Regions from separate parts of the Shewanella maritima genome, predicted to be linked through region 2. Evidence: predicted binding sites of a transcription regulator. Region 2 holds the regulator's gene; each other region holds the start of a gene.
The links. Region 2 encodes MetJ, which represses methionine synthesis genes. Its sites were predicted from a motif close to TAGACGTCTAGACGTCTA; they were not measured.

Region 1: metH (methionine synthase) is a predicted target of MetJ. The motif match lies at 1,636-1,653, and genes of this name have one in related genera.
Region 3: metK (methionine adenosyltransferase) is a predicted target of MetJ. The motif match lies at 1,872-1,889, and genes of this name have one in related genera.

What each region holds. Positions count from the first base shown of each region.
Region 1 is NZ_CP036200.1:3,574,846-3,578,061, reverse strand. It holds gene EXU30_RS15155 (ABC transporter ATP-binding protein) at 1-397, opposite strand, end outside; cobalamin riboswitch at 470-635, opposite strand; gene EXU30_RS15150 (histidine phosphatase family protein) at 896-1,597, opposite strand; gene metH (methionine synthase) at 1,823-3,216, shown strand, end outside.
Region 2 is NZ_CP036200.1:1,651,773-1,654,988, forward strand. It holds partial or broken gene EXU30_RS07175 (bifunctional aspartate kinase/homoserine dehydrogenase II) at 1-240, opposite strand, end outside; gene metB (cystathionine gamma-synthase) at 342-1,502, opposite strand; gene metJ (met regulon transcriptional regulator MetJ) at 1,711-2,025, shown strand; gene EXU30_RS07190 (sulfite exporter TauE/SafE family protein) at 2,166-2,906, shown strand; gene EXU30_RS07195 (LysR family transcriptional regulator) at 3,045-3,216, shown strand, end outside.
Region 3 is NZ_CP036200.1:3,221,899-3,225,114, forward strand. It holds gene rhlP (rhombotarget lipoprotein) at 1-405, shown strand, start outside; gene metK (methionine adenosyltransferase) at 677-1,828, opposite strand; gene EXU30_RS13815 (TonB-dependent receptor) at 2,922-3,216, shown strand, end outside.

The DNA of each region.
Region 1 (3,216 bases), 1.9 Mb from region 2:
CTTTATCGCGCAGCCCTACCTGCTCAATCGCATCACTCACTTGCTGTTTATCTTCTTTGGTAAGCCTTGCCATTAACCCTTTGTGCGGAGTCAGCCCCATCGTCACTAGCTGAGTAACAGTTAACTCCACATGGGCTGGGGTATCTTGTTGCACCACAGCAACATTGAGGGCTAATGACTGCGACGAGTATTCCTCAATCGGTTTGCCTAACAAGGTAATGTCACCGCTATCTGGGGTGATGTAGCGGTATAAGCAGCGCAGCAAGCTAGATTTACCCGCACCATTCGGGCCGATAACGCCGAGCATCTTGCCTTTATCAAGACACAAACTCACATCATCAAGAATAAGCTGTTTACCCACCGTCCAACTCACGGCGGATACAGAAATGGCTGTCATAAACTACTCCGCTGAGTAACCCGCTCAGCATCAATTAGGTAAACTGGATTTGATTTATCCTGCAGGACATCTGCAAGACATCGGCATAGGTATCTGACTTAGGCGGCTTGTTTCACTAACTTCACTCACTTCAAAGGTGAAGTTAAACAATAACCACCATCACAGTTGCGGGTACAGTTCGGGATTGCCCGATTCCCTGATGCCAAATCAAAATGAATTTAAATATGGGTTAACCGTCAAGGCAAGAGCATGACTGCTCTAACCATCGGAGCACACGAACTTTGATAGCGCAAGACGCCGTAAAATCGTCCCCTATCTTTACATTATGGGCTCCACTTTAGCATCCCTGCTAAAGAGGCTTGCTACCTCAAAGCTCATATACTCCCAATACACATGAATAACAGGTGCGATAGACATTCACAATTGAGGTCAACCTTCATATAACGCTTTGATTATCGCTTAACTTAAGCGACTCTCCAATAGCCGTTACAAAATCCTTTATATTTCAGGCCAGTTCAAACAAAACTGACAGTTATCAATATCATCGCCCTCGACATACACATCCAAACTTAACAGCGCAGCATAAGGCAGTTTAAAGTGACTGAACATTGAGGCTGTTTGCCCCGTACTTAATACATGTGCCAGCAAGGCTTTTATCACCCCGCCGTGAGTCACTATTAGCGCGCTAGGCACAAATGCCTCTGTTTCCCCACTGTGATTAACATGAGTGTTGGAGCTCATATTGGCACTAATATTGGTATCAGGTTCAATCTGCGCCACCTGATTAATCACAGGCTCTAATGCTAGCAACACCCGCTGCTGAAAACTCAATAAAGACTCACCATTTTCTGGAGTATGTTGCTCATCCCATGGATCGCACCAGTAGGCTTGCATTTGTTCATCATAGTCTTGATAAAGCTGCTCGAAAGATTGCCCATCCCACACGCCAAAGTCGATTTCTTCTAGCCCTTCAACCAGCTGACATTCAAGGGATTTTTCCTTTGCGTACCCCTGACTCCAATTGGCGCAGCGCTGCAGCGATGAGCTAAACACTCTATCAACGCTTGGCTCAATGCGTGATGCTGCGCGGCTCATTTGTGCTTGTCCAGCATCAGATAACGCGACATCAACCTTACCACGCAGAATTTGTCCGCCCTCACATTCACCGTGGCGCAATAACCACAACTTAATAATTTTCATAAAACCGCCTTGCTCTATTCTAAGCAACTCGCTTATTATGGACGTCTATACGTATAAAAGTCTAAAACTCCGAACTGCTAGACTCAACTAGTTTAGTTATTTAAATCATTAAATACCCATAAATAGTTAGTTAACTAGCGACATTGTGGTAATAAATAATACTCAGCACAATGCTACACGCGGATGATAAACGACAGTAAAAGCTTACTTAGAGGTACCTTAGTAATGGATAAAGCGCGTTCCCATAGCCAAACCCTACAGCAAATAGAGCAATTGCTAGAGCAGCGCACGCTGTTTTTAGATGGCGCTATGGGTACCATGATCCAGGACTACAAGCTTGAAGAAGCTGACTTTAGAGGTGAGCGTTTTAAAGACTGGCACTGCGATGTCAAAGGCAACAATGACATGCTGGTGTTAACCCAGCCAAATATCATCAAGCAAATCCACCGCGAATATCTGCTCGCAGGTTGTGACATTCTTGAGACCAATACCTTCAATGCGACCACCATCGCCATGGCCGACTACGATATGCAAGCGCAGTCAGCCGAAATTAACTTTGAAGGTGCGCGCCTTGCCCGTGAAGCCGCAGATGAAGTAGAGGCCGAGACAGGTCGTCGCTGTTTTGTTGCCGGTGTGCTTGGCCCAACTAACCGTACTTGCTCTATCAGTCCAGATGTAAATGACCCAGGCTTTCGTAATATCCACTTTGATGACCTTGTCGCTGCCTACACTGAGTCTACTCAAGCGCTAATCGATGGCGGCGCTGACATCATTCTGGTTGAAACCATTTTCGATACCCTAAACGCAAAAGCGGCGCTATTTGCCATCGAGTCAGTATTTGACAATATTGGTGAGCGCTTGCCAGTGATGATTTCAGGCACGATTACCGATGCGTCAGGCCGCACTTTAACCGGGCAAACCACCGAGGGGTTTTACAACTCGTTAAGGCACATCAAGCCTTTATCTATCGGTCTTAACTGCGCCCTAGGCCCAAAAGAGCTGCGCCCTTACATCGAAGAACTTGCACGTATTTCTGAGTGCTACGTGTCCGCGCATCCTAATGCGGGTCTACCAAATGAGTTTGGTGGCTACGATGAAACGCCTGAAGAAATGGCTGAGGTGATTGGCGAGTGGGCTCAAGCTGGCATGCTTAATATTGTCGGCGGCTGCTGTGGTAGTACGCCTGCCCACATTAGCGCGATAAAACAAACCGTTGAGCAATTTAAGCCGCGCAAGCTGCCAGATATTCCGGTGGCCTGTCGTTTATCGGGTTTAGAGCCGCTGACCATTGATTCAGACTCACTATTCGTAAATGTGGGTGAGCGCGCCAACGTGACTGGCTCAGCTAAGTTTTTGCGCCTTATTAAAGAAGAAAAGTTTGAAGAAGCGCTGGATGTAGTGCGCGAGCAGGTTGAAAACGGCGCGCAGATCATCGACGTCAATATGGATGAGGGCATGCTTGATGGCGTCGCCAACATGCAAAAGTTCTTAAACCTTATCGCCTCTGAGCCAGATATCTCCCGCGTGCCGATTATGATCGACTCATCTAAGTGGGAAGTGATTGAAGCTGGCCTTAAGTGCGTTCAGGGCAAGTCCATTGTTAACTCCATCTCGATGAA
Region 2 (3,216 bases):
CAGCTGCTCAATCAGGTTTTGCTGAAAGCTAATTAATACCTGCAGCTCTTCTTGCCACAACTCGCCATCTTCACGCAGTTTTAGCAGCTTATATAAGAAGTTAGTGCTCTTACCAGCGGCAGACACCACCACGAGATCGTCGCTATTGCCATGGGTCAATATAATGTGTGCAACACGGCGATAACAGTCCGCATCAGCCAGACTTGAACCACCAAATTTATGTAAATGACCTCGTGCCATTTGTCACTCCTTAAACTACGCGGCAATACTCGATATGTGCCGCGTACAACTTACTTTATTGCGTGCGATTTTCTAAATATATGTGGACAAAAATTAACGCTTTATAGAGCTGCAACCGCATCTAAGCCAGCTTTGATGTCTGCGCTTAGATCGTCACCATCCTCAATGCCGACAGATAGTCTCAATAATGTGTCTTCAACACCAGCCTCTAGGCGAGCTTCTCGCTCCATTGCACGGTGGGTCATGGTTGCCGGAACGGCTACTAAACTTTCCACGCCGCCTAAACTTTCAGCAACACTGAACAATTTCAGCGCATCTAAAAAGGCGACAACCTCGGCCTCACCACCTTTAAGCTCGAAACTTAACATAGCGCCGAAACCTTTTTGTTGTTTCTGCGCAATTTCGTGGCCTGGATGGTCAGATAATCCCGGGTAATACACTTTTGCAACGCTTTCATGGCTAGTTAGCAGCGCAACAATCTTTTGTGCATTGGCTTGATGCTCACGAATACGCACACCTAAAGTGCGAATGCCGCGTAATGCTAAGTAACTGTCAAAAGCGCTGCCCGTAAGCCCTAAGGTATTCGACCACCAATGTAATAACTCGCCTAGCTCAGCATCTTTTGCGACTACTGCGCCGCCAACCACGTCGCTATGGCCATTGATATATTTAGTAGTGGAATGAATCACGATGTCGGCGCCTAAATCGAGCGGCTGCTGCAAAATTGGCGACAAGAAGGTGTTATCAACCACAACCCAAGCGCCAACCTCGTGGCTTGCCTGTGCAATGGCAGCAATATCCACCACTCTTAATAGCGGGTTTGATGGGGTTTCAAGCCAAACCATTTTTGGCTTTTGCTTAATTGCCTGCGCTAATGCTTGCTCATCGGTTTGATCGACAACCAATAATTTAAACGCGCCCTTTTTGGCAAGATTTGTGAACAAACGATAGCTGCCACCATAACAATCGTGGGGTACAACGATTAAATCCTCAGGCTCAAGTAGACTGGTGACCAAAGTAATGGCCGCCATACCGGTACAGGTCACAACACCTGTTGCTCCGTTTTCAAGTTGAGCAATAGTATCTCCAAGGATATTTCGGGTTGGGTTACCCGAGCGACTATAGTCGAACTCGCGTGGATTTTTATGACCATCAAAAGAGTAGTTGGTCGACAGATAAATCGGCGGCACAACTGCGCCATACTGGGTGTCACTTTCAATACCTTGGCGCACTGCCACTGTCGCATTTTGAGGTTTGGCCATCATTGACTCCTAAATCAACCACTCAAGAAAGAGATGTCTAGACGTCCAAATGTACCTAACCCAAACATCAGCGTCAATAGGAAATAGCCATATAGACATCTAAACATCGAGAAATCTATTTGCATTGCACACAATTTCGTTGCAATAATTTGACTAACGTAGATAAGGGGTTAAAATCAGCCCCGAATTCAAAGCTAAAGGTGAGTTAATGACTGAGTGGAACGGCGACTATATTAGCCCATACGCCGAGCATGGCAAAAAGAATGAACAAGTAAAGAAGATTACTGTGTCCATCCCTTTAAAGGTGCTAAAAGTTTTAACTGACGAGCGTACTCGCCGTCAGGTAAATAACCTACGCCACGCCACTAACAGTGAGCTGTTATGCGAAGCTTTCTTGCATGCATACACAGGTCAGCCACTGCCAAATGACGATGACTTATCTAAAGAGCAACCAGACCAAATTCCTGCTGAAGCAAAAAAATTGATGGATGCTATGGGCATCGAGTGGGAAGACGTAGAATAGTCTGCAGACCATATCGAATTTTAAGATGCTTCAATCGCTCAGGTGGTTGAAGCATTTTTTATTACTCTCGCACCTATTTTTTGCTCCCGCGCCAAGGCGCAGCTTGCTCAAGTTCAAGCCATACTAAATATGGAAGTAACATGACAATAGTCGACCCGTTAAGTCTTATCCTAGCTTCAATCATCATGTTTGCTGGTGCGCTAACTCAAAGCCTAATTGGCTTTGGTTTAGCAGTTGTGGCAACGCCGCTGTTGTATATTGTCGACCCAGACTTAGTGCCAGTGCCGGTCATATTAATGGGCTTTTCGATTTCAGCGTTAACCTTATATCGCGAGCGCAGCGCGCTTGAATTTAACGGACTGCAATATGCACTCATTGGCCGCGTGCCAGGCGGACTCCTTGGTGCCAGTCTACTGATACTCGCACCAGCTGATATTCTCGGCCTAATGATTGCGGGTATTGTGCTGCTAGCAGTGTTACTGAGCATCTATAAAATCACTGCGCCCGTGAATAAGCTCACCTTGTTTATTGCTGGGATCTTTTCGGGGATTTTTGGCAATATTGCCGCGATTGGCGGCCCGCCATTAGCAATACTGTTAGCTGGCAAAGCCGCTGCTGACTTTCGCGCTGCTTTATCTGCGTTTTTTGTGTTTAGCTCAATGATAGCACTGGCCATATTGGCGATATATGGATTAGTACAATGGCAACATCTCGTTATCGCTGCCATGCTTTTGCCCTCTGTGATATTAGGGCACAAAGTGGCTGGTAAATATGTACACAATATTGATAAAGACCTGACGCGAAAAGTCACCTTTATTTTGTGTAGCTTAAGCGCGCTCATCCTGGCTACTAAATCAATTATTAGCTTAATGGCTACTTAGTTTGCCCTCACGTTTGTCAACTTTCATCGCTTAGCGATGATGTCGCTGTGAGTTCCATCATGCTTATCAACGTGTTGTTTGACAGTAATCTCTTGATACATCTACACTCATTCTTTTGTCTAACCTAAGGTGTATCAGTTGAATATCAATGACTTAGAGTTATTTATAGCGGTTGCTAAACTCGGTAGCTTTTCTAAAGCCGCAGATTCATTTGATACCAGACGCGCGTTAGTTAGCCGCCGCATCGGCGAGCTAGAAAAACAATTAGGCGCGCCACTTTTTATTCGTACCACCCGCGCAATGTCGCTAA
Region 3 (3,216 bases), 1.6 Mb from region 2:
TCCTATGAGAATAATATTGCGCTGTTGTATTGGACAATTGTTGGCTTGTACACCATTCCTGGCAATGAAAACAGCACGCAAACCTTTGTTGATACTGCGGTATTTGATATTAAAACCCGCAAGATGCTATTTCGCGCTCCGGGCATAAGCAAGCTTGAAGACAGTTCAACTGCCATTGGTAAAGATAGAACCTTAGACGAAATAGCCATGCAGGGCTTTAACCTTGCCGTAGACGATATGGTGGTGAATCTAGAAGACGAGCTCAGTCGTTTTAAGACCCGTGTTAAACAAGAACAAGTCGCCAAGGTGGAGCGCCGAGAAGGCTACAGCGGTAGCGGCGGATTCGGGTTGGTGCTGTTTGGTTTGTTGGCGCTTGTGATGCGCAGGCGCGGTTCATTAACCTAAAGGACTAACTAACCTGAACTCGGGGTAAGGAAGTGTCAATGGTCGTTCTGTCTTGAGTGATACCTAGCATTAAGTTTCTAGCGAGATAGTTTTGTTAAGTTCAAGGCGAAGCTACGCGTCAATAGCTAGCCTATTGCAAGTAGCTTCAACACAGAAATAGACAAAAATAGCCGTTAGAAACCGATTTATTATCCCGAGCTCAAGTTAACAATCTCAGCAACAAAAAAAAAACCGCCATGTAGGCGGTTTTTTTAGTCCTAGGCAGTGGTCTTTATAGACCTGCGTCTGCTCGTAGGATTTCAGCTTTGTCAGTTTTCTCCCAAGGGAACTGGCTACGACCAAAGTGACCATATGCTGCAGTTTCTTGGTAGATAGGACGTGCAAGATCTAGCATAGCTGTTAGACCATAAGGACGTAGCTCGAAGTGCTCACGTACTAACTTGATAAGCACGGCTTCTGATACCTTACCAGTACCGAAAGTTTCGATGCTGATAGATGTTGGCTCAGCAACACCAATTGCGTAAGAAACTTGAATTTCACAGCGATCAGCAAGACCTGCAGCCACAATGTTCTTAGCAACATAACGTGCTGCATATGCTGCACTACGGTCAACTTTTGATGGGTCTTTACCAGAGAAAGCACCACCGCCGTGACGTGCCATACCGCCGTAGGTATCAACAATAATCTTGCGACCAGTTAGACCACAGTCACCTACAGGGCCACCGATAACGAAACGGCCAGTTGGGTTGATGAAGAACTTAGTGTCTTTGTTTAACCACTGAGATGGTAAAACTGGCTTGATGATGGTTTCCATCACGCCTTCGATTAAGTCGTCTTGCGAAATCTCTTCTTTGTGCTGAGTTGATAGTACAACTGCATCAATACCCACAATCTTGCCTTCATCATATGCGAAGGTAACCTGGCTTTTCGCGTCTGGGCGTAACCAAGGAAGTGTGCCGTCTTTACGCACTTCAGATTGACGCTTCACTAATTGGTGTGCGTAGGTAATAGGTGCAGGCATTAACACGTCAGTTTCGTTGCTTGCATAACCAAACATTAGACCTTGGTCACCCGCGCCTTGCTCGGCTGGATCGGCACGGTCAACACCTTGATTGATGTCTGGAGACTGTTTACCAATCGCGTTTAAAATAGCGCATGAGTCAGCATCAAAGCCCATGTCTGAGTGGGTATAGCCAATTTCGCGAACGGTTTTACGGGTAATTTCTTCGATATCAACCCAAGCAGAAGTGGTCACTTCGCCACCCACTAATACCATGCCTGTTTTGACATATGTTTCACACGCAACGCGAGCTTTAGGATCTTGCTCGAGGATTGCGTCTAGTACCGCATCAGAGATCTGATCGGCGATTTTATCTGGATGACCTTCTGATACAGACTCAGAGGTGAACAAGTGCTTTGCCATAGTCGGAAATTCTCGTTTTAAATCATTTGAACGTGTAGAGGTATCTACATCTAGACGTCTATTCTAGATTAATTTAACAATGATGACACCCCCTCTATACGAATAAATCCTGAGAATTGTGCAATGGTGCATAAAAATTAAATTAAGCCAAAACAGCGTTTTAGTAGCAGGCTGAATAAGTCTTTGTTCTACAAGCGTTAGTGTTTTTGTTAACGGGACGTATCAATGTGAGTGTGCGAGAAAATAAACAATGTAAATTTTGTCTTTGTGGATAAATGGCTAATTTTGGTAATTATTAGTTTACAGCCTTGGACATTAGTTGGGGTTAGAGCGTTGGTTGGATTTAGAGCTCTAGGTGGTCTTCGAGTATTGGTTGGCTTTTAAGCGTTGCCAACTAATCCAGTGATTATGGTTTTGGATAGGCGTTACTGGGTGCTAATAAACCTTAACTCAGGATAGTAAATAACCTGAACCCTAGATAATAAATGGGTTTCTAACGGCTATTTTTGTCCGTCTCTTAGCAAAAGGGTGCGTTAAAGATACTTGCAACAGACTAGCGATTGACGCGTAGCTTTTCCTTGAACTAAACAAAACTATCTCGTTAGAAATATTAAGCTGGGTATAGCACCATTCTAGAGCGTTATTGACACTTCCTTATCCCGAACTCAGGTCAATGAATAAAAGCCTCATCGCTTCAGCCCTGTATTACAGTTCCTCTAACAGACCCTAGCTATTTAGCCAGTATTTTTTGGAGTAAAAGGTCTGCATTTCAAAGCAAGTGTTAGCTATTTTGTTAACGAGAACGCTTGCTAAACTGCCTTTTCTTTATTCAAACTTTCAATTTTCTACTAAATTTAAAAATTATTTATAACAGTGAGTTACCTCTTTCATTCGGCTTGATTTTCGTTTGTCACAATAAAATCATGTTTAAATAATGTTGCAAACTAAATTGTTGAGTGCTAACTTTTGTAACAGCTAAATGTTACCGATAACAATTTGGTGTTATAAAGTGATTTTGATGTACGCTTTCAGATTATGTCGGTTGAGATAAAAAACATAAAAACTCAATAATGACCTAGCCCTGTGGGGGGATATGAAAAAAAGTACAAGACTAAGCCCTAGCATAGCTGCGCTTGCAGTTGCGTCTGCTTTAGGCACGATTTCAATGGCACATGCGCAAGATGCAACCGATCAAGCTCAAGCTGACGAGCCAATGGAAGTGATTGCGGTAAAGGGTATTCGTAGTAGTTTGTCGCGCGCTCAAGATATCAAGCGTACATCTGATGGTGTAGTTGATGCGATTTCTGCTGAAGATATGGGTAAATTCCCAGATACCAACCTAGCTGAATCGCTGCAGCGTGTTACTGGTGTGTCGATTGATCGTAAAA